2 regions of the Metabacillus dongyingensis genome follow, and region 2 is predicted to be linked to the other one. Evidence: a T-box and tRNA genes for the amino acid it is inferred to sense, from the RefSeq annotation. Region 2 holds a T-box; the other holds one or more tRNA genes.
The links. A T-box is a leader RNA that pairs with one kind of tRNA and senses whether it is charged. The one in region 2 lies ahead of trpS (tryptophan--tRNA ligase), so its partner is inferred to be a tRNA-Trp.
Positions count from the first base shown of each region.

Region 1: it encodes a tRNA-Trp, which carries the amino acid that the T-box ahead of trpS (tryptophan--tRNA ligase) is inferred to sense. The anticodon was not compared.

Region 1 covers NZ_CP082944.1:682,588-698,402, forward strand. The annotation lists gene K8L98_RS03490 (glutamate synthase-related protein) at 1-586, opposite strand, end outside; gene K8L98_RS03495 (glutamate-1-semialdehyde 2,1-aminomutase) at 896-2,191, opposite strand; gene modA (molybdate ABC transporter substrate-binding protein) at 2,321-3,109, shown strand; gene modB (molybdate ABC transporter permease subunit) at 3,099-3,755, shown strand; gene K8L98_RS03510 (ion channel) at 3,845-4,249, shown strand; gene bcp (thioredoxin-dependent thiol peroxidase) at 4,313-4,783, shown strand; gene K8L98_RS03520 (D-2-hydroxyacid dehydrogenase) at 4,956-5,909, shown strand; gene perR (peroxide-responsive transcriptional repressor PerR) at 6,027-6,464, shown strand; gene K8L98_RS03530 (YgzB family protein) at 6,544-6,897, opposite strand; gene K8L98_RS03535 (nucleotidyltransferase-like protein) at 7,112-7,984, shown strand; rRNA gene K8L98_RS03540 (16S ribosomal RNA) at 8,227-9,764, shown strand; rRNA gene K8L98_RS03545 (23S ribosomal RNA) at 9,999-12,928, shown strand; rRNA gene rrf (5S ribosomal RNA) at 13,058-13,173, shown strand; tRNA gene K8L98_RS03555 (tRNA-Asn) at 13,189-13,263, shown strand; tRNA gene K8L98_RS03560 (tRNA-Ser) at 13,268-13,357, shown strand; tRNA gene K8L98_RS03565 (tRNA-Glu) at 13,372-13,446, shown strand; tRNA gene K8L98_RS03570 (tRNA-Val) at 13,463-13,538, shown strand; tRNA gene K8L98_RS03575 (tRNA-Met) at 13,583-13,659, shown strand; tRNA gene K8L98_RS03580 (tRNA-Asp) at 13,663-13,738, shown strand; tRNA gene K8L98_RS03585 (tRNA-Phe) at 13,765-13,840, shown strand; tRNA gene K8L98_RS03590 (tRNA-Thr) at 13,854-13,929, shown strand; tRNA gene K8L98_RS03595 (tRNA-Tyr) at 13,940-14,024, shown strand; tRNA gene K8L98_RS03600 (tRNA-Trp) at 14,042-14,115, shown strand; tRNA gene K8L98_RS03605 (tRNA-His) at 14,143-14,218, shown strand; tRNA gene K8L98_RS03610 (tRNA-Gln) at 14,251-14,325, shown strand; tRNA gene K8L98_RS03615 (tRNA-Gly) at 14,385-14,459, shown strand; tRNA gene K8L98_RS03620 (tRNA-Cys) at 14,468-14,541, shown strand; tRNA gene K8L98_RS03625 (tRNA-Leu) at 14,561-14,649, shown strand; tRNA gene K8L98_RS03630 (tRNA-Leu) at 14,670-14,750, shown strand; gene K8L98_RS03640 (DUF2089 domain-containing protein) at 15,578-15,815, shown strand, end outside.
Region 2 covers NZ_CP082944.1:1,180,936-1,196,750, forward strand. The annotation lists gene K8L98_RS05820 (hypothetical protein) at 224-481, opposite strand; gene K8L98_RS05825 (beta-ketoacyl-ACP synthase III) at 648-1,580, shown strand; gene fabF (beta-ketoacyl-ACP synthase II) at 1,618-2,859, shown strand; gene K8L98_RS05835 (DUF2268 domain-containing putative Zn-dependent protease) at 2,984-3,769, shown strand; gene K8L98_RS05840 (ABC transporter ATP-binding protein) at 3,982-4,965, shown strand; gene K8L98_RS05845 (ABC transporter ATP-binding protein) at 4,965-5,981, shown strand; gene K8L98_RS05850 (peptide-binding protein) at 6,088-7,743, shown strand; gene K8L98_RS05855 (ABC transporter permease) at 7,904-8,854, shown strand; gene opp4C (oligopeptide ABC transporter permease) at 8,869-9,789, shown strand; gene K8L98_RS05865 (YjbA family protein) at 10,980-11,726, shown strand; gene K8L98_RS05870 (STAS domain-containing protein) at 11,862-12,350, shown strand; gene trpS (tryptophan--tRNA ligase) at 12,384-13,370, opposite strand; T-box leader at 13,424-13,632, opposite strand; gene K8L98_RS05880 (DUF3899 domain-containing protein) at 13,794-14,153, opposite strand; gene K8L98_RS05885 (peptide ABC transporter substrate-binding protein) at 14,569-15,815, shown strand, end outside.

The DNA of each region.
Region 1 (15,815 bases), 500 kb from region 2:
CCGCACCCATAACCTTATAAACAGCAGCATGCTGACTGAGCGATGCGACATGAACATTGAGATTTTTCTCAATCTGAATCGTCAGCTCAAAAAGATCCTTATTAAGAGAATCATGCTTGCCGGCTGGAATCATGGCAAATTGCCAAAAGAGAGGTTCTTCTTGCAGGGCGATGGGTCCTAATGCAGATGATGTTGTGACTTTATCTGTTTCGAAAACAAGTTCGAAATTCTTTTCGGATAGAAGGTTTTTGATTTCTTTTTTCAATTTATCAGGGCTTTCGTTTTTAGACAAAAAGAGGTGTCCGACGATAAAATCGCCACGCTCAGCCAGTTGCTGATCAAGCTTTGCGTCTGCAAGCTTCTGCTTCCACAGGGCTCTTGGAATATCAATATGAATGCCGACACCGTCTCCTTCGCCGTTTATAAACCCGGCGCGGTGATTCATCGTAATCAATGCATCTATACATAAATCAATGTTTTCTTTAGTCGGCACGTTCCGTTTTTCGATGACTGATACAATGCCGCAAGCGTCATGCTCTGCGTTGTAATATTCCTTAAACTTACTTGGGCTCCAATTTTCTTTCATAAAAGCGGCTTGAAAGGGGAATTTGTTCCCGCTTATAGCCTTCACCTCCCGATAAAATATGAATCTATCATTTGAAAATATAGATTTCTTGTGAGATTTAATAACAAAATTTTCAGAAATGTAATACTTATCATATCATTTAGATTGAAAAAATTCAATTATTTATGCATGTTTTTGAGAGGCACATACAAGTTTGAAAAGTTTAAATATTCATGAAAACTTGCGGTTGCTTATTTGTAAACGTTTTCAGCGAGGAATAAAAAAATAAAAAAACAGGGACTAAAATCCCTGTTTGAATAAATTGTATATTTATACATTATGCAATTTATTGAATGAGCGCTCGACTGCAAGCAATGTATCCTTGATATCTTCTTCTGTATGAGCTGTTGTAAGGAACCATGCCTCGTACTTAGAAGGAGCAAGATTAACCCCTTCATGAAGCATCAATTTAAAGAACTTGGCGAACATTTCGCCATCCGTTCTTTCCGCCTGTTCATAATTGACAACCTTCTCTGTCGTAAAGTAGATGGTCAAAGCACCTTTTAACCGGTTCATCGTAATTGGAATTTGATAGGTTTCTGCATGTTTTTGAATGCCTTCTTCAAGTATTTGTCCAAGTCTATCGAGATTTTCATATACCCCTTTTTCCTGAAGCACTTCAAGACAGGCGATCCCTGATAAGATAGAAGCGGGGTTGCCTGCCATTGTTCCGGCTTGATAGGCAGGACCAAGAGGTGCAACTTGTTCCATGATTTCTTTTTTTCCGCCGTATGCACCAATTGGCAGACCGCCGCCAATGATTTTCCCAAGGGCAGTCAAGTCGGGTGTGACACCAAGCATATCCTGTGCACCTCCGTACATAAAGCGGAAAGCTGTGATGACTTCATCATAGATGACAAGTGCTCCGGCATCATGAGTAAGCTCGTTAATTGCTTCTAAAAAACCTGGGTAAGGTTCGACAATCCCGAAGTTTCCTACGATTGGCTCAACCAGAACAGCTGCAACCTCGTCTCCCCATTTCTCAAGTGCTTCTTTAAAAGGTTCAATATCATTAAAAGGAACCGTGATCACTTCATTTGCAATGCTTTTTGGAACCCCTGCAGAGTCGGGTGTGCCGAGAGTCGAAGGTCCGGAGCCCGCCGCAACAAGCACAAGATCTGAGTGGCCATGGTAGCATCCTGCAAATTTAATGATTTTATCCCGGCCTGTATACGCCCTTGCAACCCGGATTGTTGTCATAACGGCCTCTGTTCCGGAGTTGACAAAACGTACCTTGTCCATTGCCGGCATTGCCTCTTTCAGCATTTTAGCGAACTTCACCTCATGGGGAGTCGGAGTTCCGTAAAGCACGCCATCTTCTGCTGCTTTTTGAATGGCCTTCGTAATGTGGGGGTGAGCATGTCCGGTAATAATTGGGCCGTATGCTGCCAGGTAGTCTATGTACTTATTGCCGTCAACATCCCAGAAATAAGCTCCTTTTGCTCTTTCCATCACGACTGGAGATCCGCCGCCTACCGCTTTATAAGAACGGGAAGGACTATTAACCCCGCCTACAATATGCTGCAACGCTTCTTCGTGAAGCTCTTCAGATTTAGTGAATTTCATGTCTTCCTCCTGAAAAAAATTTCTAAAGTCTATTCTAGCATGTTTAAAAAGGATGAAAAACTTTTGCGCATCTTTTAGTATAATAGAAAGAAAAAGATGATTCAGTAAGTAAAGGGTGGACGCGGACAAGTGCTGAAAAAATACCTGACTTTTCTTATTAGTATAGTTTTCTTAACATCATGCGCCTCTCAGCAGAGCGGACCTGAAAAGAAAACCGTTTTGCTTGTTTCGGCTGCAGTAAGTTTAAAAGATTCATTGAATGAGATAAAAGAACAATTTGAGGAAGAGAATCCTTCTATTGAAGTTCGCTATAATTTCAGTTCGACCGGCGCTCTAAAGCGTCAAATAGAACAAGGGGCTCCGGTAGATGTCTTTTTTTCTGCTTCAAAAGATCTTTTTGAACAGCTGGGTAAAAAGGGTTTACTAAATGAATCCCTTCAAATGGATTGTTTGGGAAACAGCTTAGTGCTTATTACAAGTAAAGAGAATGAAACATTAAAAATGCAGGATCTCGCATCAGGTGATATTGGCAAGATAGCAATAGGCACACCGGAAACGGTTCCTGCCGGCAAGTATGCGAAAGAAGCTCTTGTGCATGATGATTTGTGGGAAAGAAATAAAGATCGAATAGTATATGCCAAAGATGTGCGACAGGTCCTGTCCTATGTTGAAACAGGCAATGTTCATGCGGGAATTGTATACAAAACAGATGCCGCGACTTCAGAAAAAGTGAATCAGACCCCGATAGAACCGGCCTCTTATGAGAGTATTATCTATCCGGCCGGTGTGCTGGAGGAAACTGAACACGAAAGAGAAGCCGAAGTTTTTTTTCGTTTTCTGCAGAAAGAACAATCGATAAAAGTATTTGAGCAGCAGGGATTTAAGGTGCTTCATAAAGGTGATCGCGATGTGGAGTGAATTCAGTCAGCCTATTGCGCTGTCGCTTCAGGTTGCAGTGGTATCTAGTGTAATAGTCGTATTAAGCGGAACTTTTATTGGCAGGATCATGGCAAGAACCTCGTTTAAAGGGAAGACAGTGATTGAGACATTCCTCATGCTGCCGCTTGTTCTCCCGCCTACGGTTGTTGGATTTCTCCTGATTGTCATTTTCGGAATGAATAGCCCGGCTGGTCAACTTATTGAACGCATTGCAGGATTTCCAGTTATTTTCACCTGGTGGGCAGCCGTTATTGCGGCATGCGTAGTTTCTTTTCCGCTTATGTATCAGGCTTCTAAGCTTGGCTTTCAAATAATTGATCGTGAAATCGAAGATGCTTCGAGGGTAGATGGAGCGGATGAACGCCAGGTTTTCAGGCATGTTTCGATCCCGCTCGCGATTCCGTCACTCGTCACGGGGGCGGTTCTTGCGTTTACAAGAGCTCTCGGTGAGTTCGGGGCAAGCCTGATGTTTGCAGGGAATATTCCGGGGCAGACACAGACGGCTGCAACTGCTATATATGTTGCAATCGATTCAGGGGATATGACGATCGCGTGGCTTTGGGCTGGAGCGCTTGTCTTGCTTTCGTTCAGTCTTTTGTTCGCTGTCCAGCTTATAAGAAAATAGATGCGAAATTTAAAGACAGGCCGAATATTAAGGACCTTCTTGTATATATTGTAACATTACGTGTTTTGAACATGAGGTGCTGCATATATATGGGAGGGTTATTTGCTATAGCTGTATCGCTGTGTTTGCTGATGAGCTTTACCATCTTCATCCGCACTTTTAAGGAACGAAATTTTCTATCTATAGATACACTGTTAATTGTCATCTTCTTATATCTTTCAATTTTGATTGGCTTTAGTATGATTTTCTTAATTTTGGACTCCAGCGGGTTTGAGGTGCTTGTTGATAATGGGGTTATTATGGAAGGAACCTATCTTGACCGTTTGCATACTTGCCTGTATTTCAGCGCTGTTACTCTTTTTTCATTAGGATACGGAGATGTCATTCCGATCGGGTTTGGCAGACTGCTTGCTGTTCTCGAAGCGCTTATAGGCTATGTTCTGCCTGCTGTTTTTGTTGCAAGAACGGTATGGGGACTGGAAAAAGGGTCATAAGTTGAATCATTCTGTGGAATTGGGTAGTCTTATACTAAACCAATTTTGCGGAGGCTGATATTTTTGACAACTCAAATCGGACAAACTGCACCAGATTTTGAACTGACAGCTGATAACGGGGAAAAAGTGAAGCTTTCAGATTTTAAAGGAAAGCATGTCATACTTTATTTTTACCCAAAAGATATGACCCCGAGCTGCACAACTCAGGCATGTGACTTCAGAGATCAGCACAAAAGCTTTGAGGAGCTTGATGCTGTTATTCTTGGAGTCAGTACAGATGCACAGAGCAAGCATGAAAAATTCAAAGCCAAGTACGATCTTCCATTTCTTTTATTGGTGGATGAAAATCACGAAGCTGCTGAAAAATACGGAGTATGGAAGCTGAAGAAAAACTTTGGAAAAGAATATATGGGAATTGAACGTTCAACTTTCCTTATCAATAAGGACGGCGAGCTTGTCAAAGAGTGGCGGAAAGTAAAAGTGAAGGGTCATGTGGAAGAAGCCCTTCAATATATGAAAGAAAATTTGTCATAACAAGCCTTTTTTTTAGGAACTGAGTCAAACGTCCAGACAAAAAATAAGAACCCGGAGTATGTTGTAAAGAAGGCATAACCTCCTCATTCGTTAGCGCAATTAAGTGCAGGAACTTTGGTTCCTGCACTCTTTTTATTTTTGGTAAAATAAAAGGAAAAAGGAGAAATTGGTTTTGAAGATTTTATCAACGGTAAAGCTGCCTGTTTATTTAAAGGAAGAATTAGTAAATGAATTTCCTGATTTGGATTTTAATTTTGACAACAGGATAAATGATGTCCTTAATGAGGTAAAAGAAGCTGAAGTGATTTTGACATACGGGGAAGATCTGACAGCTGACATTATTGGGCAGGCAAAAGAACTGAAATGGCTGATGGTTTCGTCTGCAGGGATGGACAAGCTCCCTTTTGATGCTTTAATACATCAAAAAATACTGGTAACCAACTCTAAAGGCGTGCATAAGATTCCAATGGCTGAGTATACAATCTCAATGATGCTGCAAATTTCAAGAGAGTCACAGCAGCTGCGCGAGAATCAGCAGGAGAGAAAATGGGACCGCAGAGTCAAAATGCATGAACTCCATGGGAAAAAGATCTTTATATTAGGAGCAGGTGCAATCGGAACTGAAATTGCAAGGCTCGCAAAAGCTTTCGGGATGAAAACGGAAGGGATGAACAGATCCGGGAGAATCGTTGAATATTTTGATAAAATTCATACATACAATGGTTTAGAAGAAGGAATGAGAAAAGCAGACTTTGTTGTTTCTGTTCTCCCTAGTACAAAAGAAACAAAAGAGTTGTTGAATTATAAAGCATTCAGCTGGATGAAACCAGCAGGCATATTTATTAATATCGGACGCGGAGATGCTGTATGCGAAGCGGATTTAGTAAAAGCATTAAACGAGGGAAAGCTTAAGCATGCAGTGCTTGATGTGTTCGAAGAGGAGCCATTGAGAGAAAATCATCCATTCTGGAGAATGAAGAATGTCACAGTAACACCGCATTTGTCGGGCATAACTGAGAACTATCTACCAAGAGCGATGGATATCTTTAAGAGAAATTTGGCGTTATATATAGATGGAGATTATTCATCCATGGAAAATGCAATCGATCTAAAACAAGGATACTGAGGCCTAAAATAAAAAGAAGGCTGTCTAACCGCAATTGACAAAAGTCCCAGTCACAATGTACACTATTTATAAATATTATAAAGTAAGAATGTTTTTCAGGAAAGAGGTGCATAGCAGATGTCTGAACATCAGTTAAAAGAAGCACTTGACACGCTGAAGCAGACTGGAGTGCGCATTACTCCCCAGCGTCATGCCATTTTAGAATACCTTATTCAATCTATGACTCACCCTACAGCTGATGATATTTATAAATCCTTGGAAAGCAAATTTCCAAATATGAGCGTTGCAACGGTCTATAACAATTTGCGTGTATTTCGCGAGGTAGGCCTTGTCAAAGAATTAACATACGGGGATGCTTCGAGCAGATTTGATTTTGTCACAACGGAGCATTACCATGTTATTTGTGAAAAATGCGGAAAGATTGTAGATTTTCATTATCCGGGACTAGATGAGGTAGAACATCTTGCTTCACACGTGACAGGTTTTAAAGTAAGTCACCATCGCATGGAGATCTACGGAGTGTGCGGAAGCTGCGAAAAGAAAGAAGCGCATTAAACGGACTGAATGTCTTTATAAGCATTCAGTCTTTTTTTCTAAAATATAAGCGGGGTGCATATACTGCACTCCGCTTTTTTTATTCGACCGTTTTGCGATTGTATTTTTCATCAAAGTCTTTGCCTTCCAGATTCGGATCCAGCGTCAGCGGTTCGTTGCAATACATGCACATATCAACCCTGCCGAGAATCTTCGTTGTTTTGCCGCATGAAGGGCATGTTACTTGAACAGCTTTAGTCGAGAGCATGCCGATCCAGAAGTAAACAACCGTGCTTCCTACTATAGATAATAACCCGAGCATCATGAATATGGTCATGACAATCGGAGAAGTTCTGAAGAAGATGCCAATATACATAATAAAAAATCCAATAAAGACTAAACTCAATGCAAACGTGCGGATTTTATTAATCTTGCTAGAATATTTCGCTGCCATTATTCCGACCTCCCAAATACCAATATAGCACAAATGTAAGGGATTTCGCAGAAAATATCCAATGGTGCCTTAAATAAAAAAGACAGGAAATCTCAGAAAATAATAGATTCTCTATCAGCATTCACTTATAATTTTGAAGTGCTGTATTTGAAAGGGATTTTATCTCCTATGTAGAATTCTGATATATAGTCATAAATTAAATGGGGGAATCACAATGGAAAATCTTCTCCGTCCTATTTATCAAGAGAGAGCAAGTCATCCAGACACATTAGCAATCGTCATGATTGAAAAGAGAAACCAAACATCACCGCTTACAGATAATTTGGATGTCGCGCTGCTTGTTATTGTAAAAGAAGCGAAGCAGCCTGTTTATATTAAGCATTATGAATTTGATAATCAAAAGGCTTCACTTAATATTGTGACTGATGAACAGATTCAGCAGTGGATCCTGCTTGGAACAAACCGGCGCATTGTAGAATGGATTTTAAACGGGAAAGTTCTCTTTGACAGAAATGAATACCTTGGCAAGCTTTTGGATCGTCTAAAAATGTTTCCTTTCTCAGAACGCAGATTAAAAATCGGCCTCGAGTATGGCAAGCTTATTAGAAGATACTTGGAAGGCAAGGTGTTTTTTGAATCAAAGCAGTTCCTTGATGCGTACAATCATATCGTTCACGCCCTTCATCATCTGGCCAGACTTGAAGTGATTGATCATGGATTTTATCCTGAGGTTACGGTCTGGAATCAAGTGAGGCAGATGGAACCGCAGGTTTATAAGCTGTATAAAGAGCTGGTTGAAAGTGAAGAGTCATTAGAAAAAAGACTTGAACTCCTCTTTTTGGCGAGTGATTTCCTGATTCACTCCAAATCAGAAATTGGTGCAGGACATCTGTTAAGCATCCTTTCTGAAAAAGAAGTGTGGCACTATGCAGAGCTTCTCGAGCATCCGGAAGCTAAATATTATTCGGTAGACTTAAGTGTGTTATTAGAGTTTCTTGTAGATAAAAATTTCGTTGAAGTTGTTCAGATTGAAACGAAAGGACAAAGGATTTTCCATCGCGGATATTCTGTTACAAAAAAGTATTGACTTTAGTTTTTTACGATGATATATTAATAAGCGTCGCTGCTGAAGCAAGTTCAAACATGACGGCGCAGACAGCGACTTTCAATTAAAAAAACTTCTTAAAAAAATGTTGACACTGAGTTAACGAAATGTTATATTAAGAAGGTCGCTTCAAGAGCGAAAATGATCTTTGAAAACTAAACAAAACCAAAAGCGTACCAAACGTTTTAAATTTTTAAGTCAGCAACAAATTGAGTCACAAATTTTCTTCGGAGAGTTTGATCCTGGCTCAGGACGAACGCTGGCGGCGTGCCTAATACATGCAAGTCGAGCGGACCTCTTCGGAGGTCAGCGGCGGACGGGTGAGTAACACGTGGGCAACCTGCCTGTAAGACTGGGATAACTCCGGGAAACCGGAGCTAATACCGGATAGTATCTTGAACCGCATGGTTCAAGTTGGAAAGACGGTTTCGGCTGTCACTTACAGATGGGCCCGCGGCGCATTAGCTAGTTGGTGAGGTAATGGCTCACCAAGGCAACGATGCGTAGCCGACCTGAGAGGGTGATCGGCCACACTGGGACTGAGACACGGCCCAGACTCCTACGGGAGGCAGCAGTAGGGAATCTTCCGCAATGGACGAAAGTCTGACGGAGCAACGCCGCGTGAGTGATGAAGGTTTTCGGATCGTAAAACTCTGTTGTTAGGGAAGAACAAGTGCGAGAGTAACTGCTCGCACCTTGACGGTACCTAACCAGAAAGCCACGGCTAACTACGTGCCAGCAGCCGCGGTAATACGTAGGTGGCAAGCGTTGTCCGGAATTATTGGGCGTAAAGCGCGCGCAGGCGGTTTCTTAAGTCTGATGTGAAAGCCCCCGGCTCAACCGGGGAGGGTCATTGGAAACTGGGAAACTTGAGTGCAGAAGAGGAGAGTGGAATTCCACGTGTAGCGGTGAAATGCGTAGAGATGTGGAGGAACACCAGTGGCGAAGGCGACTCTCTGGTCTGTAACTGACGCTGAGGCGCGAAAGCGTGGGGAGCGAACAGGATTAGATACCCTGGTAGTCCACGCCGTAAACGATGAGTGCTAAGTGTTAGAGGGTTTCCGCCCTTTAGTGCTGCAGCTAACGCATTAAGCACTCCGCCTGGGGAGTACGGTCGCAAGACTGAAACTCAAAGGAATTGACGGGGGCCCGCACAAGCGGTGGAGCATGTGGTTTAATTCGAAGCAACGCGAAGAACCTTACCAGGTCTTGACATCCTTTGCCACTTCTAGAGATAGAAGGTTCCCCTTCGGGGGACAAAGTGACAGGTGGTGCATGGTTGTCGTCAGCTCGTGTCGTGAGATGTTGGGTTAAGTCCCGCAACGAGCGCAACCCTTGATCTTAGTTGCCAGCATTCAGTTGGGCACTCTAAGGTGACTGCCGGTGACAAACCGGAGGAAGGTGGGGATGACGTCAAATCATCATGCCCCTTATGACCTGGGCTACACACGTGCTACAATGGATGGTACAAAGGGCTGCGAGACCGCGAGGTTTAGCCAATCCCATAAAACCATTCTCAGTTCGGATTGCAGGCTGCAACTCGCCTGCATGAAGCTGGAATCGCTAGTAATCGCGGATCAGCATGCCGCGGTGAATACGTTCCCGGGCCTTGTACACACCGCCCGTCACACCACGAGAGTTTGCAACACCCGAAGTCGGTGGGGTAACCGCAAGGAGCCAGCCGCCTAAGGTGGGGTAGATGATTGGGGTGAAGTCGTAACAAGGTAGCCGTATCGGAAGGTGCGGCTGGATCACCTCCTTTCTAAGGAAGATATGAGGACGCTTTTGGTTTTTGTTTAGTTTTGAGAGATCATTCTCTCTATGATAGAAGACAAATCATCCGGTTTGTCGGTTGTTCTTTGAAAACTAGATAACGTAATTGATAACAAGTAATTCACTGAGATTTACGCTTACCATAATTAGTGATTTTCTAGACATTTATGTCTAAACAAACAACGAAATGCGAAACGCATCTTGTGATGCGATTGACCATTTAGGTTAAGTTATGAAGGGCGCACGGTGGATGCCTTGGCACTAGGAGCCGATGAAGGACGGGACTAACACCGATATGCTTTGGGGAGCTGTAAGTAAGCTTTGATCCAGAGATTTCCGAATGGGGAAACCCACTGTTCGTAATGGAACAGTATCTTTATCTGAATACATAGGATAATGAAGGCAGACCCGGGGAACTGAAACATCTAAGTACCCGGAGGAAGAGAAAGCAAACGCGATTTCCCAAGTAGCGGCGAGCGAAACGGAATTAGCCCAAACCAAGAGGCTTGCCTCTTGGGGTTGTAGGACACTCTATACGGAGTTACAAAGGAACGGGGTAGATGAAGCGACCTGGAAAGGTCCGTCAGAGAAGGTAATAACCCTGTAGTCGAAACTTCGTTCCCTCCAGAGTGGATCCTGAGTACGGCGGGACACGAGAAATCCCGTCGGAAGCAGGGAGGACCATCTCCCAAGGCTAAATACTCCCTAGTGACCGATAGTGAACCAGTACCGTGAGGGAAAGGTGAAAAGCACCCCGGAAGGGGAGTGAAAAGATCCTGAAACCGTGTGCTTACAAGTAGTCAGAGCCCGTTAATGGGTGATGGCGTGCCTTTTGTAGAATGAACCGGCGAGTTACGATCCCGTGCAAGGTTAAGTTGATGAGACGGAGCCGCAGCGAAAGCGAGTCTGAATAGGGCGTTTTAGTACGTGGTCGTAGACCCGAAACCAGGTGATCTACCCATGTCCAGGGTGAAGTTCAGGTAACACTGAATGGAGGCCCGAACCCACGCACGTTGAAAAGTGCGGGGATGAGGTGTGGGTAGCGGAGAAATTCCAATCGAACCTGGAGATAGCTGGTTCTCTCCGAAATAGCTTTAGGGCTAGCCTCAAGTATGAGAGTCTTGGAGGTAGAGCACTGATTGGACTAGGGGCCCTCATCGGGTTACCGAATTCAGTCAAACTCCGAATGCCAAAGACTTGCTCCTTGGGAGTCAGACTGCGAGTGATAAGATCCGTAGTCAAGAGGGAAACAGCCCAGACCACCAGCTAAGGTCCCAAAGTATACGTTAAGTGGAAAAGGATGTGGAGTTGCTTAGACAACCAGGATGTTGGCTTAGAAGCAGCCACCATTTAAAGAGTGCGTAATAGCTCACTGGTCGAGTGACTCTGCGCCGAAAATGTACCGGGGCTAAACGTATCACCGAAGCTGTGGACTGTTCTTACGAACAGTGGTAGGAGAGCGTTCTAAGGGCGTTGAAGCTAGACCGTAAGGACTGGTGGAGCGCTTAGAAGTGAGAATGCCGGTATGAGTAGCGAAAGAGGGGTGAGAATCCCCTCCACCGAATGCCTAAGGTTTCCTGAGGAAGGCTCGTCCGCTCAGGGTTAGTCGGGACCTAAGCCGAGGCCGAAAGGCGTAGGCGATGGACAACAGGTTGATATTCCTGTACCACCTCCTCACCATTTGAGCAATGGGGGGACGCAGGAGGATAGGGCAAGCGCGCTGTTGGATATGCGCGTCCAAGCAGTTAGGCTGAGAAGTAGGCAAATCCGCTTCTCATAAAGGCTGAGCTGTGATGGCGAGGGAAATTTAGTACCGAAGTTCCTGATTCCACACTGCCAAGAAAAGCCTCTAGCGAGGTGAGAGGTGCCCGTACCGCAAACCGACACAGGTAGGCGAGGAGAGAATCCTAAGGTGAGCGAGAGAACTCTCGTTAAGGAACTCGGCAAAATGACCCCGTAACTTCGGGAGAAGGGGTGCTTTTTAGGGTTCATAGCCCTGAAAAGCCGCAGTGAATAGGCCCAGGCGACTGTTTAGCAAAAACACAGGTCTCTGCGAAGCCGCAAGGCGAAGTATAGGGGCTGACGCCTGCCCGGTGCTGGAAGGTTAAGAGGAGAGGTTAGCGCAAGCGAAGCTTTGAATTGAAGCCCCAGTAAACGGCGGCCGTAACTATAACGGTCCTAAGGTAGCGAAATTCCTTGTCGGGTAAGTTCCGACCCGCACGAAAGGCGTAACGATCTGGGCACTGTCTCAACGAGAGACTCGGTGAAATTATAGTACCTGTGAAGATGCAGGTTACCCGCGACAGGACGGAAAGACCCCGTGGAGCTTTACTGTAGCCTGATATTGAATTTTGGTACAGCTTGTACAGGATAGGTAGGAGCCTTGGAAGCCGGAGCGCCAGCTTCGGTGGAGGCATTGGTGGGATACTACCCTTGCTGTATTGAAATTCTAACCCACAGCCCTGATCGGGCTGGGAGACAGTGTCAGGTGGGCAGTTTGACTGGGGCGGTCGCCTCCTAAAATGTAACGGAGGCGCCCAAAGGTTCCCTCAGAATGGTTGGAAATCATTCGCAGAGTGTAAAGGCACAAGGGAGCTTGACTGCGAGACCTACAAGTCGAGCAGGGACGAAAGTCGGGCTTAGTGATCCGGTGGTTCCGCATGGAAGGGCCATCGCTCAACGGATAAAAGCTACCCCGGGGATAACAGGCTTATCTCCCCCAAGAGTCCACATCGACGGGGAGGTTTGGCACCTCGATGTCGGCTCATCGCATCCTGGGGCTGTAGTCGGTCCCAAGGGTTGGGCTGTTCGCCCATTAAAGCGGTACGCGAGCTGGGTTCAGAACGTCGTGAGACAGTTCGGTCCCTATCCGTCGTGGGCGCAGGAAATTTGAGAGGAGCTGTCCTTAGTACGAGAGGACCGGGATGGACGCACCGCTGGTGTACCAGTTGTCTTGCCAAAGGCATCGCTGGGTAGCTATGTGCGGAAGGGATAAGTGCTGAAAGCATCTAAGCATGAAGCCCCCCTCAAGATGAGATTTCCCATCACATTAGTGAGTAAGAACCCTGAAAGATGATCAGGTTGATAGGTCTGAGGTGGAAGCGCGGTGACGTGTGGAGCTGACAGATACTAATCGTTCGAGGACTTAACCACAGTCTAATAAAGTGTAAAACCTGAGTGAAACTTGTTATCAAACGTTATTTAGTTTTGAAAGAATAACTTCTTTCAAAAAAAAAGCTTGAAATCTTCGGATTTCATAGTATAATAATTTTTGTCACTATGTCTGGTGATGATGGCAAAGAGGTCACACCCGTTCCCATGCCGAACACGGAAGTTAAGCTCTTTAGCGCCGATGGTAGTTGGGGGTTTCCCCCTGTGAGAGTAGGACGTTGCCAGGCTAGTGAAAATATTATTCCGCAGTAGCTCAGTGGTAGAGCTATCGGCTGTTAACCGATCGGTCGTAGGTTCGAGTCCTACCTGCGGAGCCATTTTGGAGAGCTGTCCGAGTGGCCGAAGGAGCACGATTGGAAATCGTGTAGGCGGTAACCCGTCTCAAGGGTTCGAATCCCTTGCTCTCCGCCACTACTTATATAAATGGCCCGTTGGTCAAGCGGTTAAGACACCGCCCTTTCACGGCGGTAACACGGGTTCGAATCCCGTACGGGTCACCAATATCATTTTCACTGCGGAGGATTAGCTCAGCTGGGAGAGCATCTGCCTTACAAGCAGAGGGTCGGCGGTTCGAGCCCGTCATCCTCCACCATCTTTACTGAAATAAAGCAGCAAAAAAACTTCATTTATTATTGTCGCGGGGTGGAGCAGTCTGGTAGCTCGTCGGGCTCATAACCCGAAGGTCGCAGGTTCAAATCCTGTCCCCGCAACCAAATGGTCCCGTGGTGTAGCGGTTAACATGCCTGCCTGTCACGCAGGAGATCGCCGGTTCGATCCCGGTCGGGACCGCCATTCTCTTAATTAAAAAAGAATAAAATGGCTTGGTAGCTCAGTCGGTAGAGCAAAGGACTGAAAATCCTTGTGTCGGCGGTTCGATTCCGTCCCAAGCCACCATTTACACTTAAATGCCGGTGTAGCTCAATTGGTAGAGCAACTGACTTGTAATCAGTAGGTTGGGGGTTCAAGTCCTCTTGCCGGCACCACTTACAGTGTGGAGGGGTAGCGAAGTGGCTAAACGCGGCGGACTGTAAATCCGCTCCCTCCGGGTTCGGCGGTTCGAATCCGTCCCCCTCCACCATTTTATTAAAAGAATATAGGGGTATAGTTTAAAGGTAGAACAGAGGTCTCCAAAACCTCCGGTGTGGGTTCGAGTCCTACTACCCCTGCCAATTTAATTAATCTTATATAGTATAATGGCGGTTGTGGCGAAGTGGTTAACGCACCAGATTGTGGCTCTGGCATTCGTGGGTTCGATTCCCATCAGTCGCCCCATTTTTTACTTAATAGGGTTTTTATTTCTGTTTTGGGCTATAGCCAAGCGGTAAGGCAACGGACTTTGACTCCGTCATGCGCTGGTTCGAATCCAGCTAGCCCAGCCATTTTCAATCTAAAGTCATCTTTGTGCAGCTCCTGCATAAAATACATTACAATGCGATTTGCGGAAGTAGTTCAGTGGTAGAACACCACCTTGCCAAGGTGGGGGTCGCGGGTTCGAATCCCGTCTTCCGCTCCAATAGTTGAGGCGGCATAGCCAAGTGGTAAGGCAGAGGTCTGCAAAACCTTTATCCCCGGTTCAAATCCGGGTGTCGCCTCCAATTTTTATTTATCACCCTTGCCGGGGTGGCGGAACTGGCAGACGCACAGGACTTAAAATCCTGCGGTAGGTGACTACCGTACCGGTTCGATTCCGGTCCTCGGCACCATCTTCATCACAATTTCATTTGCCGGTGTGGCGGAATTGGCAGACGCGCACGACTCAAAATCGTGTTCCTCTGGAGTGCCGGTTCGACCCCGGCCACCGGTATCGAAATTTTATTACTTTCAATTACAAGTGAATTAAGTAATATCAACGTTTAAAAACGTCTCTACAGTTATTGTAGAGGCGTTTTTTTGTTGTCTTTTTATCTTTTTTTTACATGACATCCTCAAATGAAATCGTGTTCCTTAATCGTGTGCACCGTTGAAGGAGGAATTATTATGACAAGGCGTAAGAATGTTTTAAATGATGATGAACTGGCTGTTATTCAAAGTAAGTAAAAGCTTATGTAGAGACATTTAAAGATGCTATTCAATTGTTCATTAAGGATTGCGAATTTCGAAATTTAAGACCTCATACAATTCAATATTACTTGAATGGAATACAAGCATTTTTAAATCAACTTAAAGATCAGGGTATTGATATTACTTTATTGAAACCATCTAACCTAACTGAAGAACATATTAAAAACAATGTGATTCTCTATATGCGTAATTTTAAGGGTAGCAGAGTAGTTATTTAGAACAAAAAGAAAGCCACGAGTTTTGGAACAAATATTGGGTTTAAGAAATATTGACAGGTTGCTTTTTTTATTTTGTTCCGCAATCGGACACATTTATTGAAGACCAACTAATAAAACAATCCCTACCCTATCTTATTTTTTGCAAAATATATATATTATTTCGTTACTATCGGCAGTTACTGGAACTTCTTTTCCTAAGCCGGAGTTGATTTCAGAATGGTTAGCACTTATATTTAATATTAAAATTAAATTATTTAATATTTAAGTTCGATTTTATAAATTATTTTAAGTTGATATTTGATATTATTAAAAAACGTAGTATAATATGGTTAATAAAAGAAAGGAGCAAAACATGGCATATCCTTTACTCACAAATTGTCCGGTTTGCAGCGAATCATTAAAAATTACAAAGCTACAATGCGGACATTGTCAGACAACAATAGAAAATGAATTTGAAGCTTCAAAACTGTCTGCTTTAGGTCAGGAACAACTGCATTTTATTGAAACTTTCCTTAAATGCCGCGGGAATATAAAAGAAGTGGAGAAGGAATTAGGCATTTCCTATCCAACGGTCAGGGGTAAATTAGATG
Region 2 (15,815 bases):
CCTGAACTGTTTTTGAATATGAAAAAAAACCATGAGCAGACACAGCCCATAGTTCCTTGATCAATCAATTCAGGTAGAAAATGATCATCATTCCGGAAGATGAACAGCGGGCTGTGTATATGAAATTAACGGCATCAGTACAATTAACATTTTCATAAAACATCCCTCGCTCTCTCTTGGATAATAATTCCATAATATGAAAATAATTCGGGTTTGTAAACGTTTATTTTAATTTTTGTTTGAAATAGTCCAAAATAGGAGAAAATTCCTTTATCACTGGCTTTAATTCTTTTAAAGAGTCCATAATATCATCAATTTGCATAAAAATCTGAAAAAAATCAGTCCCTGACTGAGGTTCCTGCTCATCTAGAGCGGGGCTTTCTTCAGCTTCCTCCTGTTTTATGCTCCGCTCTCTTTTTTCTCCAAACATAAAGGATGAAAAGAAATCTCCTGACTCTTCAGATCGTCTTTTTTCGCTCAACACAAACACCTCGCTTATTCTTCCTTATTCATACTGTATGTTTTGTTTAATAACTTGTACGGGGCATGTGCACAGATTTTTGATTGAAATTTTAAAATAGATAGGATAAAATTAGTACCAGGTAATAATAATTGATTCTAAATACAAGATTAAAGGAGCTGCGTATATGAGTGCAGGGATAATTGGAATCGGACGGTATAATCCAGAACGCGTTGTAACAAATGCGGATTTGGAGAAAATAATGGATACGTCGGATGAATGGATACGCACACGGACTGGTATTGAAGAGCGAAGACTTGCAAATGATGAAACAGATACTTCTGATATGGCCTATTATGCCGCAAAAAAAGCAATTGAGAATGCGGGAATAACAGCTGAAGATATAGATATGATCTTGGTGGCTACTGTCACACCTGATCAGGCCTTCCCATCTGTAGCGTGTATGCTTCAAGAAAAATTGGGAGCAAAAAAAGTGGCTGCGATGGATTTGAGCGCAGCATGCGCGGGCTTTATGTATGGATTAATTACGGCCCAGCAATTTATTGAAACAGGTGCTTATCAAAATGTTCTTGTAGTAGGAGTAGAAAAACTCTCAAAAATCACAGACTGGAATGACCGGAATACAGCTGTTCTTTTTGGAGATGGCGCAGGAGCAGCAGTCGTCAGTAAAGTTACACCGGGCAAAGGTTTCCTTGCATTTGAGCTTGGATCAGACGGTTCTGGCGGAAAGCATCTCTATCAGGATGAGAAGCTTATTATGAATGGACGCGAGGTGTTTAAATTTGCGGTCAGACAAATGGGTGAATCCAGCGTAAATGTTATTGAAAAGGCAGGACTTAAAAAGGAAGATGTTGATTACTTGATTCCGCATCAGGCAAACATCCGAATTATGGAAGCTGCCAGAGAACGTTTAGAGCTTCCGGTGGAAAAAATGTCAAAAACGGTTCACAAGTATGGGAATACTTCTGCAGCATCTATTCCTATTTCTCTTGTTGAAGAACTGGAAGCAGGAACGATTAAAGACGGAGACGTCCTTGTTATGGTTGGTTTTGGCGGAGGTTTAACATGGGGTGCCATTGCTATGAGATGGGGCAAATAATAAATATTACAGCTAGAGAAAGGTATGGTGTTTTTATATGAGTAAAAGGCGAGTTGTCATTACGGGTATGGGAGCAATTACTCCGATTGGAAATGATGTTGCATCAACATGGGAGAGCGCGGTAAATGGAAAGTCAGGCGTAGGTCCGCTTACCCGCATTGATTCAAATGACTATCCGGCTAAGGTAGCTGCGGAAATAAAAGATTTTGATGCTGAGAAATTTATGGATAAGAAGGAAGCCAGAAAAATGGACCGCTTCACTCAGTATGCGGTAGCTGCATCTTTCATGGCCGTACGTGATGCCAATCTTGAAATTACTGAAGAAATCGCTCCGCGCGTTGGCGTCTGGATCGGTTCTGGAATCGGCGGAATGGAAACCTTTGAAAATCAGTTTGAAACACTTCTTACTAAAGGCGCAAGACGCGTAAGTCCATTTTTCGTTCCAATGATGATTCCTGATATGGCAGCAGGACAGGTTTCAATTGCTCTAGGCGCAAAAGGCTTTAATTCCTGTACAGTGACAGCATGTGCTACTGGTACAAACTCCATTGGTGATGCTTTTAAAGTTATTGAACGGGGAGATGCTGATGTCATGATTTCCGGAGGAACGGAGGCGCCAATTACCAGAATGGCATTTGCAGGCTTCTGTGCAAGCAAAGCTCTTTCAACAAATCCGGATCCTGCTACAGCAAGCAGACCATTCGATGCAAATCGCGATGGATTTGTCATGGGTGAAGGAGCGGGGATTTTAGTCCTGGAAGAACTTGAACACGCCATTGCCCGCGGAGCAGAAATTTATGCAGAAATTGTCGGCTATGGCGCAACAGGCGATGCCCACCACATTACAGCTCCTGCTCCGGGCGGGGAAGGCGGAGTACGTGCAATGAGAATGGCCATGGAAAACGGCGGACTTTCACCTGAAGACGTTGATTATGTGAACGCTCATGGAACAAGCACATCCTACAATGATAAGTTTGAGACGCTTGCCATTAAAGAGGTTTTTGGAGAACATGCTTATAAGCTTGCGGTTTCATCAACTAAATCAATGACAGGCCACTTGCTTGGAGCAGCCGGCGGAGTTGAAGCGATTCTTTCTATTCTTGCAATTAAAGAGGGCATCATCCCTCCTACGATAAATTACAGCGAAAAAGATCCTGAGTGCGACCTGGATTATGTGCCGAATGAAGCGAGAAAAGCACAAGTGAATGTGGCTTTAAGCAATTCACTTGGATTTGGCGGACATAACGCAACGATTATTTTCAAAAAATACGAGCAGTAAAACAGAAAAGTCAGCATAGCTGGCTTTTTTTTTATTCACGGAATCATGTAATGGGGGCTGCTCATCCATTCACTTCCTTAAATACACCTTCATAGAATACGGCAGGAGGGAGTGTGGGGGTTCCATGACGGTCGTCAAAACAAACGAATGGCTCGAACAATCCGCAGATCATTTGAAAATATGCGAGCGGCTGAAACCGTACTTTCATGAGAATAATCCTGAGGACATCAGCAAATATCTTCATGCATTTGGAATGTTCAGAGGAGAGCAGACTGGTCAAAGCCTTTATTCAAATTTAAAGAAGAACAAAGTTTGGGAGTTTGTAAAATCAGATGAAGCTTTTTTGAAAAAAGAGTGGGGCGGCCCAGACGTGCCGATTTTTATTTTGCCGGCAGATGCAGGTAACCGGAAGATGAGAAATGAATTTGGAGGAAAATCAGGCCTGGCTTTTCATGATAAGCTTTTTTTATTTTTATCCGATAACAGCAAAAAAGAGATTCAGGTCATCCTCACGCATGAGTACCATCATGTATGCAGACTTGCTAAGGACCCTAAAAAAGAAAAGGACTATACGCTGATTGATGCCGTCATTCTTGAAGGTCTCGCTGAGAATGCTGTGCGGGAGAGAATGGGGGAAGAGTTTGCCGGTTCATGGACAAAACGTTATTCAAAAGAGCAAATCTCTCAATTTTATCAATCAATCATTGAACCTAATCAGGATTTAAAAAGAGATTCCCGCAAGTTCTCTCAATTGATGTTTGGAACCGGCTTTTATCCAAAAATGCTGGGGTATGCCGCAGGATATCATATGGTTAAATGTTACATGGAGATGACAAAAACGAATATTAAAGATTTATTCGCCGTTTCATCAGATGAAATAGTGAAAAAGTCATTGATTAAACCCGATTAAGGGTTTTTTTGTTGGTATTTTTTCCTAGTAATGGTCGTATTATTAATATAAAATTACATTTTTTTAAAAATTAGCTTGATTTTGTAAAACTTTTGTAATACTATACAAATATATATTTTCTGACTATTCTATTTATATAAAAAGTTATGATGATTTGTAAAATTAAGTTTTTAAGCGGTTTTATCTTTTACATCATAGGGCGGTGAAGGGTATTGTCAGTACTGTTGGAAGTTAAAAATCTAAAAACATATTTCTACAAAAAGAAACAAGCTGTCCCGGCTGTGGACGGTGTTGACTTAAAGATACATAAAGGCGAGACGGTTGCATTAGTAGGAGAATCTGGTTCAGGTAAAAGTATCACTTCTTTATCGATTATGGGACTTGTTCCAAGCCCTGGAGGCAAAATTGTTGATGGCGAGATCTTATTAAATGGCAAGGACTTGGTGAAGTTACCTGAAAAAGATTTGTGCAAAGTCCGCGGAAATGATATATCGATGATCTTTCAGGAGCCGATGACATCTTTAAATCCGGTGCTTACAATCGGAGATCAGATTACAGAAGTGCTTATGTATCATCAAAAACTTCCAAAAAATCAAGCAGTTAAAAAAGCAATTGAGTTACTTAGATTAGTAGGCTTCTCTCGTGCTGATGAAATCATCCATGATTATCCCCACAGATTATCAGGCGGTATGCGCCAGCGTGTGATGATCGCCATTGCCATGAGCTGCAATCCGAAGCTGCTTATAGCAGACGAGCCAACAACAGCACTGGATGTAACCATTCAGGCGCAAATTCTTGATTTAATGAAGGACGTCAGTCAAAAATTTGATACTAGTATTCTATTAATCACTCATGATCTGGGGGTTGTATCTGAAATTGCAGAGCGGGTGGTTGTTATGTATTGCGGTCAGGTGGTAGAAGAAGCTTCTGTTGATGACTTGTTCAATGAGCCGCTCCATCCGTATACACAAGGATTAATGGAGTCCATTCCTTCCATTGATGGAGATATAGAAAAGCTTAATTCGATTCCGGGAAACGTTCCGACTCCTGATAATCTGCCGGCGGGATGCCGATTTGCTCCAAGATGCCCGAAAGCATTTGACAAATGCTTCAGTGCACTTCCCGCGTTAACGGAAAAATCAGCTCATCGCTCTGTCCGCTGCTTTTTATACGATGATGAGGAGGCCGCTGTTTAATGAAAGTAGTAGACGCAGAAAAAAAATCACAGCTTCTGAAACCGGATGAAACCATCCTCCAGCTGATAGATGTTCAAAAGCACTTTCCGATCAAAGCAGGGATTCTGCAGAAGACAGCAGGACATGTAAAAGCTGTTGACGGCATTAATTTAACGGTAAAAAAAGGTGAAACCATTGGAATTGTAGGAGAATCAGGCTGCGGAAAGTCTACAGCAGGCCGCACCATTATCCGCCTGTATGAACCGACAGGCGGCAAAATTATTTTTGACGGCCAGGATATTTCACATCTGCCCGAAAGTGAACTCCGCAAAACTGTCCGCAAAAATATTCAAATGGTGTTTCAGGATCCATTTGCATCATTGAATCCAAGAAAAACACTCGGTTCCATCATTAAAGAACCAATGGATACACATAGTTTATATAAAGGAAGAGAGCGCTTAGAAAGAGTAGAAGAGCTGCTTGAAAAAGTAGGCTTAAACGCCTCTTTCATTAACCGCTATCCGCATGAATTTTCCGGTGGCCAGCGGCAGAGAATCGGCATTGCAAGAGCCATCGCCCTGAATCCGCAAATGGTTATTGCCGATGAAGCAGTTTCAGCGCTTGATGTTTCCATTCAGGCTCAAATTATTAACCTGCTTGAAGATCTTCAGGATGAGTTTAACTTAACATATATGTTCATCTCGCATGATTTAAGTGTAGTCCGCCATATCAGTGACCGTGTGGGCGTTATGTACCTTGGTAAAATGATGGAGCTTGCAGACAAGCACAGTCTCTATTCAGATCCACTGCATCCTTATACTCAAGCCCTTTTGTCCGCAGTGCCAGTTCCAAGAAAAGCAGGTCAGGCCAGACGTGAGCGCATCGTTTTAAAAGGAGAGCTTCCAAGCCCGGCCAATCCGCCGCAGGGCTGTGTTTTCCATACAAGATGTCCTGCTGCTACAAGCGTATGCCGCGAAGCGGTGCCTCAATTTAAAGAAGTAAAGAAAAATCATTTTGTTGCCTGCCATCTATACTGATGGCAGGATCAGCATATAATCACCTTCTTGAAGGGAGGAGATGGACCAACAATAATAGGCATGTTAAGAAAACTATAAATTCGAATTTTTAAGGGGGAAATACGAAGTGAAACAACGTAAAAGTTTATTAACATTACTCAGCTTATTGTTAGTTTTCTCTTTGTTCTTAGCTGCTTGCAATAGTGGCGCAGGCGAAAAAACACCTGCTTCAGGGTCAGGCGGAAAAGAAGATAAACCGGCTGAAGATGCAGGCGAACCGCAAATGGGCGGAGACTTAGTTGTTGGTTCAATTGGCGGACCAACATTGTTCAACCCTATGTATTCTACAGATGCTTCAAGCTCTGATATCGAAGGCTTCATTTTTGACGGTATTGTAAGCTCAGACACTGAGTTCAACCCGACTTTGAACTTGGCAGAAAAAATTGATCCGTCTGAAGATGGCTTAACATACACTGTAAAACTCAGAGAAGATGTTAAATTCCATGACGGAGAACAGCTTACTGCTGATGACGTAGTATTTACATACGGCATCCCTAAGAGCCCTGACTATGTAGGTGAGCGCGGTTCTGCTTTTGAATCTTTAGAGTCTGTAACGAAAAAAGGAGACTATGAAGTAGAATTCAAGCTTTCTAAGAAAGATGCTTCATTCTACCCTGTAGCTCTTAGCTACGGAATCCTGCCTGAGCACATCCTTGGAAAAGTTCCGGTTGGTGAGCTTGGCGAAAACGAATTCAATACAAAATCTCCAATCGGTACAGGACCATTCAAATTCGTTGAGTGGAAAGACGGAGAATATGTAAAAGTGGAGAAAAACCCTGATTATTTCTTGGGCGAGCCTTACTTAGATTCAATCACTTATAAAATTGTTCCTGACCAGGATGCTTTATTGGCACAGCTTCAAGCTGGCGATGTTCATTTCACTGAAGTTCCAGGAACAGATATTGAAACAGTTAAAAGCACATTCAGCGGTGTGAAAGTTGAGTCTGGCTTAGGTCTTTCTTACACTTACATCGGCTGGAACCAAAAGAACGACCTATTCAAAGACGTGAAAGTGCGTCAAGCTTTAACAATGGCACTTGACAGAGAATCAATGGTTTCTTCTGTTATGAACGGTGACGGAGAAGTTGCACACGTTCCTGAAAGCCCGCTATCTTTTGCTTACAGCGACGATGTAACAAAATTCTCTTTTGACCAGGAGAAAGCTAAATCATTATTAAAAGAAGCTGGCTGGGAAGATACTGACGGCGACAAAATCTTAGACAAAGACGGCAAAAAATTCTCATTCTCTTTAAAAACGAACCAAGGAAACAAAATCCGTGAAGACATCGCTGTAGTTGTTCAGCAGCAATTAAAAGAAATCGGCATCGAAGTAAAGCCTGAGATCATTGAATTCTCTGCTTTCATCGAGCAAGTGTCTGCACCAAACTGGGATTTTGATGCAATGATCTTAGGATGGAGCTTGTCAACATTCCCTGATCAATATGACATTTTCCACTCAAGCCAAATTGCTGAAGGCTTAAACATGATTGATTACAAAAACGAAGAAGCAGATAAGTTAATGGAAGAAGCGAAACAAATTCTTGATCAAGATGAGTATGCTGCAAAACATGCTGACATCTATAAAATTCTTGCTGATGATCAGCCATACACATTCTTGTACTATCCTAACGTTCACCGCGTAATGCCTGAAAACTTACAAGGCTATGAGTTCAACGCTAAGAGCGAATACTACAACATCCACAAATGGTGGTTAAAACAGTAATTATTCATTGATTGCTGCAACACTTCGGGGAAACATGCAGAGGGAAGGGAATACTCCCTTCCCTCGTTTTTTATGAATTTGAAAATTGAACGGGTCTGCTGAGTATTTTGGACATTGTTTTTATTTATAGAAAAATGAGAAGGAAAGGGGAGAACTAGCTGTGCTTTCTTATATCATCCGCCGTACATTAATGGCTATTCCCTTATTATTAGGCATCACCATTATCTCTTTTGCGATCATTCGTTTAGCTCCAGGAGATCCTACAACCTTATTGATGGATCCATCAATAAGTCCTGCTGATAAAGCGAAATTTATGGAGAAATACGGATTAAATGATCCTGTGCACATTCAATATTTAAAATGGCTTGGAAGCATGGTGCAGGGAGACTTTGGCACATCATTGATCCGTAAAGGGGTACCTGTAAGTGAAATGATTATGAACCGTTTGCCAAACACTTTGCTGTTAATGGTTGTATCAACTATTCTTGCTTTAATTATTGCCATCCCGTTTGGAATTATTTCTGCAGCTAGACCGTATACGAAAGTTGATTACACTGTTTCGGTTACTTCCTTTTTAGGTCTAGCTACACCCAATTTTTTTCTCGGTTTGATTTTAATTATGGTATTTGCAGTCCATCTTAACTGGTTCCCGACAGGAGGGACCTCCACCTTGAATGCTGAATTCAGCGTGTGGGACAGAATCCATCATCTCATGCTGCCTGCATTTGTACTGGCCTCAGCCGATATGGCAGGGTTAACCAGGTATTCAAGGTCCAGTATGTTTGATGTCCTTAAACAGGATTACATGAGAACAGCCCGTGCAAAAGGCTTCAAAGAATCGAAGGTCATCATCAAACATGGTGTCCGCAACGGATTAATTCCAATTATCACGATTTTTGGTTTGATGATTCCTTCATTTATTGGGGGAGCCGTTGTCGTTGAGAAAATCTTCTCATGGCCTGGTATTGGTCTATTGTTCATTGATTCAGCATTCCAGCGTGATTATCCGGTCATAATGGCTTTAACAGTTATCTCAGCTGTATTTGTAGTCATCGGAAACTTAATTGCGGATATTCTTTACGCAATCTTTGATCCGAGAATTGAGTATTAGGAAGGGGGAGCAAAATGGCACAAACAAACCTAACACCGGAAACCTCTAATCAGCTGGCGATTCATGGGAATTTAAAAGAGAACCCTGATACGTTAACGAAAATATTTTTCAGGAAATTCTGCAAAAACAAATTGGCTATAGCTGGCGCTGTTTTTCTAATCTTCATTATATCTACAGCGATCTTAGCGCCTGTCATTGCGCCATATGCTTACGATACTCAGGATCTGACTAAAAAACTGGTTCCTCCTGGAGGCAGTGAAAACATTCTCGGAACGGACCGGTTTGGAAGGGACTTGCTGACGCGTTTGTTGTACGGTGCCCAAGTATCCTTACTGGTTGGATTTGCCTCTGTGCTCGGTTCCATTACAATCGGTACGGTAATAGGAGCTATTGCTGGTTACTTTGGAGGCATCATTGATGCTATTTTAATGAGATTTGTTGATATTGTTCTTTCCATTCCTCAAATCTTTCTTCTTATTACACTAGTGACAATCTTTAAACCAGGTGTAGACAAGCTGATAATTATTTTTGCTGTACTGGGATGGACAACAACTGCACGTCTTGTACGAGGTGAGTTTTTGTCGCTGCGGACACGCGAATTTGTCCTTGCATCCAAAACAATTGGGACGAAAAGCTTTAAAATTATCTTCTCGCATATTCTTCCCAATGCGATTGGACCAATCATCGTATCTGCCACGCTTTCTGTAGGGGGAGTAATCCTTGCTGAATCAACGCTGAGCTACCTGGGTCTTGGAATTCAGCCTCCAACGGCGAGCTGGGGCAACATGCTTCAGGACGCACAGAACTTTACTATTCTTTTGAATTCACCATGGTATCCGTTATTACCGGGTATGCTGATCCTCTTTACCGTCCTTGCCTTTAACTTTGTAGGAGACGGGCTGCGGGATGCACTCGATCCAAAAGTGAATGAATAAGACAATGTAGTCAAGAATTTATTCTTGACTATTTTTTATGGCTTTGTTCAGCTCAAAGTATTGAGCGATTTTACTGCTTCACGGATAAAAACGTATTTTCGCTGATAGAATTGCCTTTAACTGTTTGAACAGAATAAAGATTGATTCAAAGAATACTCAGGGAGAACTTTATTAGGGTCGGGCATGGAAAAACTACTATTTATGTGGATATACGATGATAAAGGTTAGTTTATTTTTCTCTTGTAAAATTGACTCACTTTTTCCTGATGGGAGCGCCTTTTTTGTGCTGCAAACTCTGATTTGAAGCACTTCCTTCGGGGAAGAGAGCCTTTTGTGTGCTGCAAACTCCGATTTGACGCACTTTCTCCTGGTTGGAGAGCCTTTTTTGTGCTGCAAACTCCAGTTTGAAGCACTTCCTTCGAGTGAGTGATACTTCCTTAGGGTGAGTGATCCTACTTTGTGCTGCAAACTTCGGTTTGAAGCACTTCCTTCAGGTGAGAGATCCATCTTTGTACTGCAAACTCCGATTTGACGCACTTTCTCCTGGTTGGAGAGCCTTTTGTGTGCTGCAAACTCCAGTTTGACGCACTTCCTTCGGGTGAGAGATCCATCTTTGTGCTGCAAACTCCGATTTGACGCACTTCCTTCGGGTGAGAGATCCATTTTTGTGCTGCAAACTTCGATTTGACGCACTTTCTCCTGGTTGGAGAGCCTTTTTTGTGCTGCAAACTCCAGTTTTACGCACTTCCTTCAGGTGAGTGATCCATCTTTGTGCTGCAAACTCCAAGTTTGACGCACTTCCTTTGGGTAGGAGAGCCTTTTTTGTGCTGCAAACTCCGATTTGAAGCACTTCCTTCGGGTGAGTGATCCATCTTTGTGCTGCAAACTTCGGTTTGACGCACTTCCATCGGGCCAGAGATCCATTTTTGTGCTGCAAATTCCTATTTGACGCACTTCCTGCCACGAATTTCGTTTAGACTGATAGAACATAGATTTACACTGATACAATTTCATTTTTACTGAGAAAACACAAAAAACACTGATAGGAAAACTCTAAGTGTAAAAGACTAATAACAGACCTTGCTCAAAAATTGTCGAAAGAAAACATCCATAAAATGAATGGAATGGAATATATTTTCTTCTCCCTGCCTATACTGAAAGACAAAAGCATCGGAAGTGAGGGGTAATAAATGTTGTTTCTTCATGATGTATGGGTGAACTGGTTTGAAGGAGAAGAAAACGGGTACAATGTGTGTCATTTTCATGAATGGAGAAAAGATGACAGTGTTGAGCTTCTGGACCAAGTTCCTCTATTTAAAGTAAACTCGGTCTTATACCATTATATTGAGAATGATTTGTCGGAGCTGCCGCAGGGACTGTTAAAAGATGCCTTCCAAAAAGCGTATATTCGCAAAAATCATGAGCGCATTCAGCTGGATTACTGTTTCGTCATAACAGACGGACAGGGTATACTTGCAGTCGATACGATCGGCTACAGCATACCAGTCCGCAAAAGCCGGTTAATTCCGCGCCAGGAACAGCTTGTCTATGAAATGATTAAAGATGTTGAGGCAGAGGAATACTTGTTTGAGGCGGAATCGATGGAAAAGGAATTTCATATCCTGTCGCCAAGTCCGTCACATATGAGCGGTTTAACAAGAAAAGAACGCCAGTTAAAACAGCTGCTGTTTATGGCCCTGGATCAGCTGCAGTCAACAAAAAATGCTGCTGAGGTTAAATACTGGTACACAGAGTGGAATCCGACAATGTATGAAACGATTCAAGAACTGAGCTTTGAGGACGTATGGAGAAAGCTTTACGATGAAACGGTAAGCGGCTGGAGTCCCAAGCATAAGACGCTATGTGAACATCTGATAAAAGGGCAGCCTTTTTTTGAGAAGCTGTGGGAAATGGAGCATGAATCAAAAGTGAATTAGGACAAGCTTTAATGAAAGAAACCAATTCTATATATAGAATATGGTTTCTTTTTTTATGTGAAAAAACGGTATGAACTGAAAATGAATGGTAAACTAAACAGTATGCGACTATTAACGATTAGCGAGGGTTCATATATGAGCAGTGAAATAGAACAAATTGCAGCTTTACAGGAGGAAATTCTCGAACTTAAAAAGCAATTAGAAGCAAGTGCTGAGATAATAAAGGAGATTTCTGTTCCGATTATCCCGTCCATTATTCCTGATACTATACTGGTGCCCATAACAGGAAGGCTTTCTTCTGAAAGGTTTGATCAGATTATCTCAAAAATATTAGAGGTTTCCCATTCAGATGAAATTTCTAATATTATTGTCGATTTTTCAGCAATCTCAGAGAAAGAAATATGGGAGCTTGATCTGTTTGGAGCCTATATCCATAATATGACGTCAGCAATCAGGCTGATGGGCATTCAGATATTATATGTAGGCTTTGGACCGGCTTTAACCCAGCTGCTTGTCACTTCTGGATTAACAAACTACAATGATATTCAGTCATTTTTGACGTTCAGGACAGCCCTTCAATATTTAATGAGTCAAAAAGGATTGGAAATTGAACAGCAAATATAAAAAGAGCATCGCAAGATGCTCTTTTTATATTTGCTATCTTTTTCTGCCAAGTCCCATTGCGTTTTCCATTTTTTTAATCATTTTATTAGCTGCAGCATTTGCTCTTTCTGCGCCCCGGTCTAAAATTTGATCCAATTCTTCTGACTCTAATAAAGCATGGTACTTTTCTTGAATTGGCTTCAGCACTTCAATCACAGCAGCTGCTGTATCGTTCTTGAAATCCCCGTAGCCTTTGCCTTCATATTTTTTTTCTAAATCAGCAATTGATTCTCCAGAGAGAATGGAATAGATAGAAAGAAGATTCGAAACACCTGGCTTGTTTTCTTTGTCGTATTTTACAATTCCTTCTGAATCAGTTACTGCGCTCTTTATTTTCTTTTCAATCGACTTAGGTTCGTCTAAGAGAGTAATAAACGATTTTAAGTTTGAATCTGATTTGCTCATCTTTTTCAGAGGGTCTGCAAGCGACATGACTCTAGCGCCGACTTTTGGAATTCGGACCTCAGGGATTGTAAAGATGTCGTTATACTTCTTGTTAAAGCGCTCTGCCAGATCACGTGTAAGCTCTAAATGCTGTTTTTGATCTTCTCCGACAGGAACGATGTCCGTTTTATATAGTAGAATGTCGGCAGCCATTAGTGGAGGATAAGTTAATAATCCAGCAGAAACAGCTTCTTTTCCCGTAGATTTATCCTTAAATTGCGTCATTCTCTCAAGCTCCCCGATATATGCAACACATTGAAGCATCCACCCTGCCTGAGCGTGCGCCGGAACTTCAGACTGTACAAATAATGTTGCTTTTTCAGGATCGATGCCGATCGCGAGGTAAAGTGCTGCAAGACTGCGGATATTTTTGCGCAGCTGGAGGCGGTCCTGAGGGACAGTTATAGCATGCTGATCGACGATGCAAAAGTAGCAATCGTAATCATGCTGCAGATCAATAAATTGCTTCAATGCCCCGATATAATTTCCTAATGTAACGTGTCCTGAGGGCTGAATGCCCGAAAAAATGGTTTTCATTTTATCACTCCTATATTGGTTTACATACAAAAAAGCCCATTCGTGTCCTGCTGAACAGGGACGAATGGACCGCGGTGCCACCCTAATTATTTCTAAAAGAAATCACTTAACGTCTTTTAACGCAAGACGAAACGGCTGATCCTACTAACTTTCAGTCAGCTGCTCAAAAGTCCATTCCACAGTTTTCATTACCCGCATCCCAGCAGCAGCAGGCTCTCTATAAATGAATTCACTATGTACTACTCTTTATCATCGCTTTTTAAATAAAGATTTTATTAAAGATATAGGAAAGTTTAAAGTTTTGCACATTGATGTCCAGCAAAAGTGCCTGATTTCCGGTCAGAACGGATCCGCCTTTCGGAGCTGACCAAGGCTCTTCCGCTTTTCTTATTATAAAAGCTTACACCAAGATAATCAACTGCATTAGAGGTAATAGAACACCAACCCTGTAATCATGGTGGCGGCAAGAAGAAGTCCTGCTAATAGGAAGGGCATATATTCAACTCTGAGCAGCTCTGAAAACAGCCTCATTTCCTCAACTTCTTCCTTTTCTAAATCTCTGCCTTTTGATTGAAAGGTTCTTCGGAAGCCTTGGGTAATTCCATCAAAAAATCCGCCCTCAGCTACAAGCAGGAACATCGAAATGAAGAGCAGGATTCCAGATAGATAAAAAGAAATATTGATATAGTGAAGAAGCGTAATTTCTCCATAAAATAAAAGGGAAAGCATAAAAACTAGAACAAACGACACGGAAAACGCTAATAAAAATAAATTTCGTTTCATAAATACCCTCTTTTTTTAACTAATTATACTAAAGTGCAATCCGTTAAATAGTAATTTTGTATAGAAATATACGAAAGATATTATAGCAAGAATAATAAAACTAGTCAGAATCTTTTCATTATGCCCGCAAAATAGTTTATTAGCTATTGTTGTATATTGTATACATTTTATATTTTACACACTATTTAACTTCTTTACAAAGACTAAGCCTTTAGTATTCGCTGTGTTATTCAAATGAAATATCAGGACTAATTCCGACACTTTATATAGGTATAAAGAACTATTTTTCATTCAAAATAGTCTTAATTTTATTGCATTTGTGTAAATTTTATTAAAAAAATGAATGTACAAAAATTCGAAAGCTTGTATAATAGTGTTTGTAAGAATTTTTTAAAAATAAAAGGGAGGGTTATTAATGAAAAAGTCAAAATTTTCATTGCTTTTAGTTCTTTCGCTTGTTTTAAGCGTTTTCTTAACGGCTTGCTACGGCGGAGGCAATCAGGGTTCTTCTGACGGAGGAGACAAAGATAAAGACTCTAAAGAAGAATCAAATGTGGCACAGGAGCTTAAAGTTTTAGAATCATCTGAGATTCCATCGATGGACTCAGTACTAGCTGAAGATACTATCAGTTTATCTCAATTAAACAATACGAACGAGGGTTTATACCGTATTGATGAAAACCAAGAGCCAGTGCCTGGTATGGCTGACGGCGAGCCTGAAGCCAATGAAGACGGCACAGAATATACAATTAAATTAAGAGAAGATGCTAAATGGTCTAACGGTGAGCCTGTTACTGCAAACGATTTCGTATTTGCTTGGCAGCGTGCTCTTAATCCTGAAACAGGATCTGCATATGGTCCATACATGATGATGGGTAAGATTAAAAATGCAGAAGCATTATATAATGGAAAAGCGAAACCAGAAGATTTAGGTGTTAAAGCTAAAGATGAAAAAACATTGGTGATTACTCTTGAAAAACCAATTCCTTTCTTTAAATCATTAATGGCTTTCCCGACATTCTATCCTCAAAACCAAAAGTTTGTTGAAGAACAGGCTGCAAATTTCGGTAAAAAATCAGAAAATTTAGTGTTCAATGGACCTTTCACGATTCAAGGATGGGAAGGACCTGCTGATACTGAGTGGACTTTAGAGAAAAATGCTGAATACTGGGATGCAAAAAATGTAAGCCTTGAGAAAATTCAATTTAACGTTTCAAAAGATCCTCAAGCTGCAGCAAACGCATTTGAAGCTGGAGAAGCAGATGTGACTCCTAAACTTTCAACACCAGCAGTTATCGCACAATATGAAGGTGACGACCGCCTGTTAAGATGGTTAGAGCCTACAATTTTCTGGCTTAAATTAAATCAAAAGAACGAGGCGCTTGCAAACGTTAACATCCGTAAAGCAATTGCTATGGCTTTCAACAAAGAAGATTTAACAAATGAAATCTTAAACAATGGTTCTATTCCAGCAAACTATGCTGTACCAAAAGAATTCGTTACACATCCTGAAAGCGGCAAAGACTTCCGTGAAGCTAATGGAGACTTACTAACTTATAACGCAGAAGAAGCTAAAAAACTTTGGGCTAAAGGCTTAGAAGAAATTGGCCAAAAAGAAGTGACATTAGTTTACCTTGGCGGAGATACTGAAACGTCTAAAAC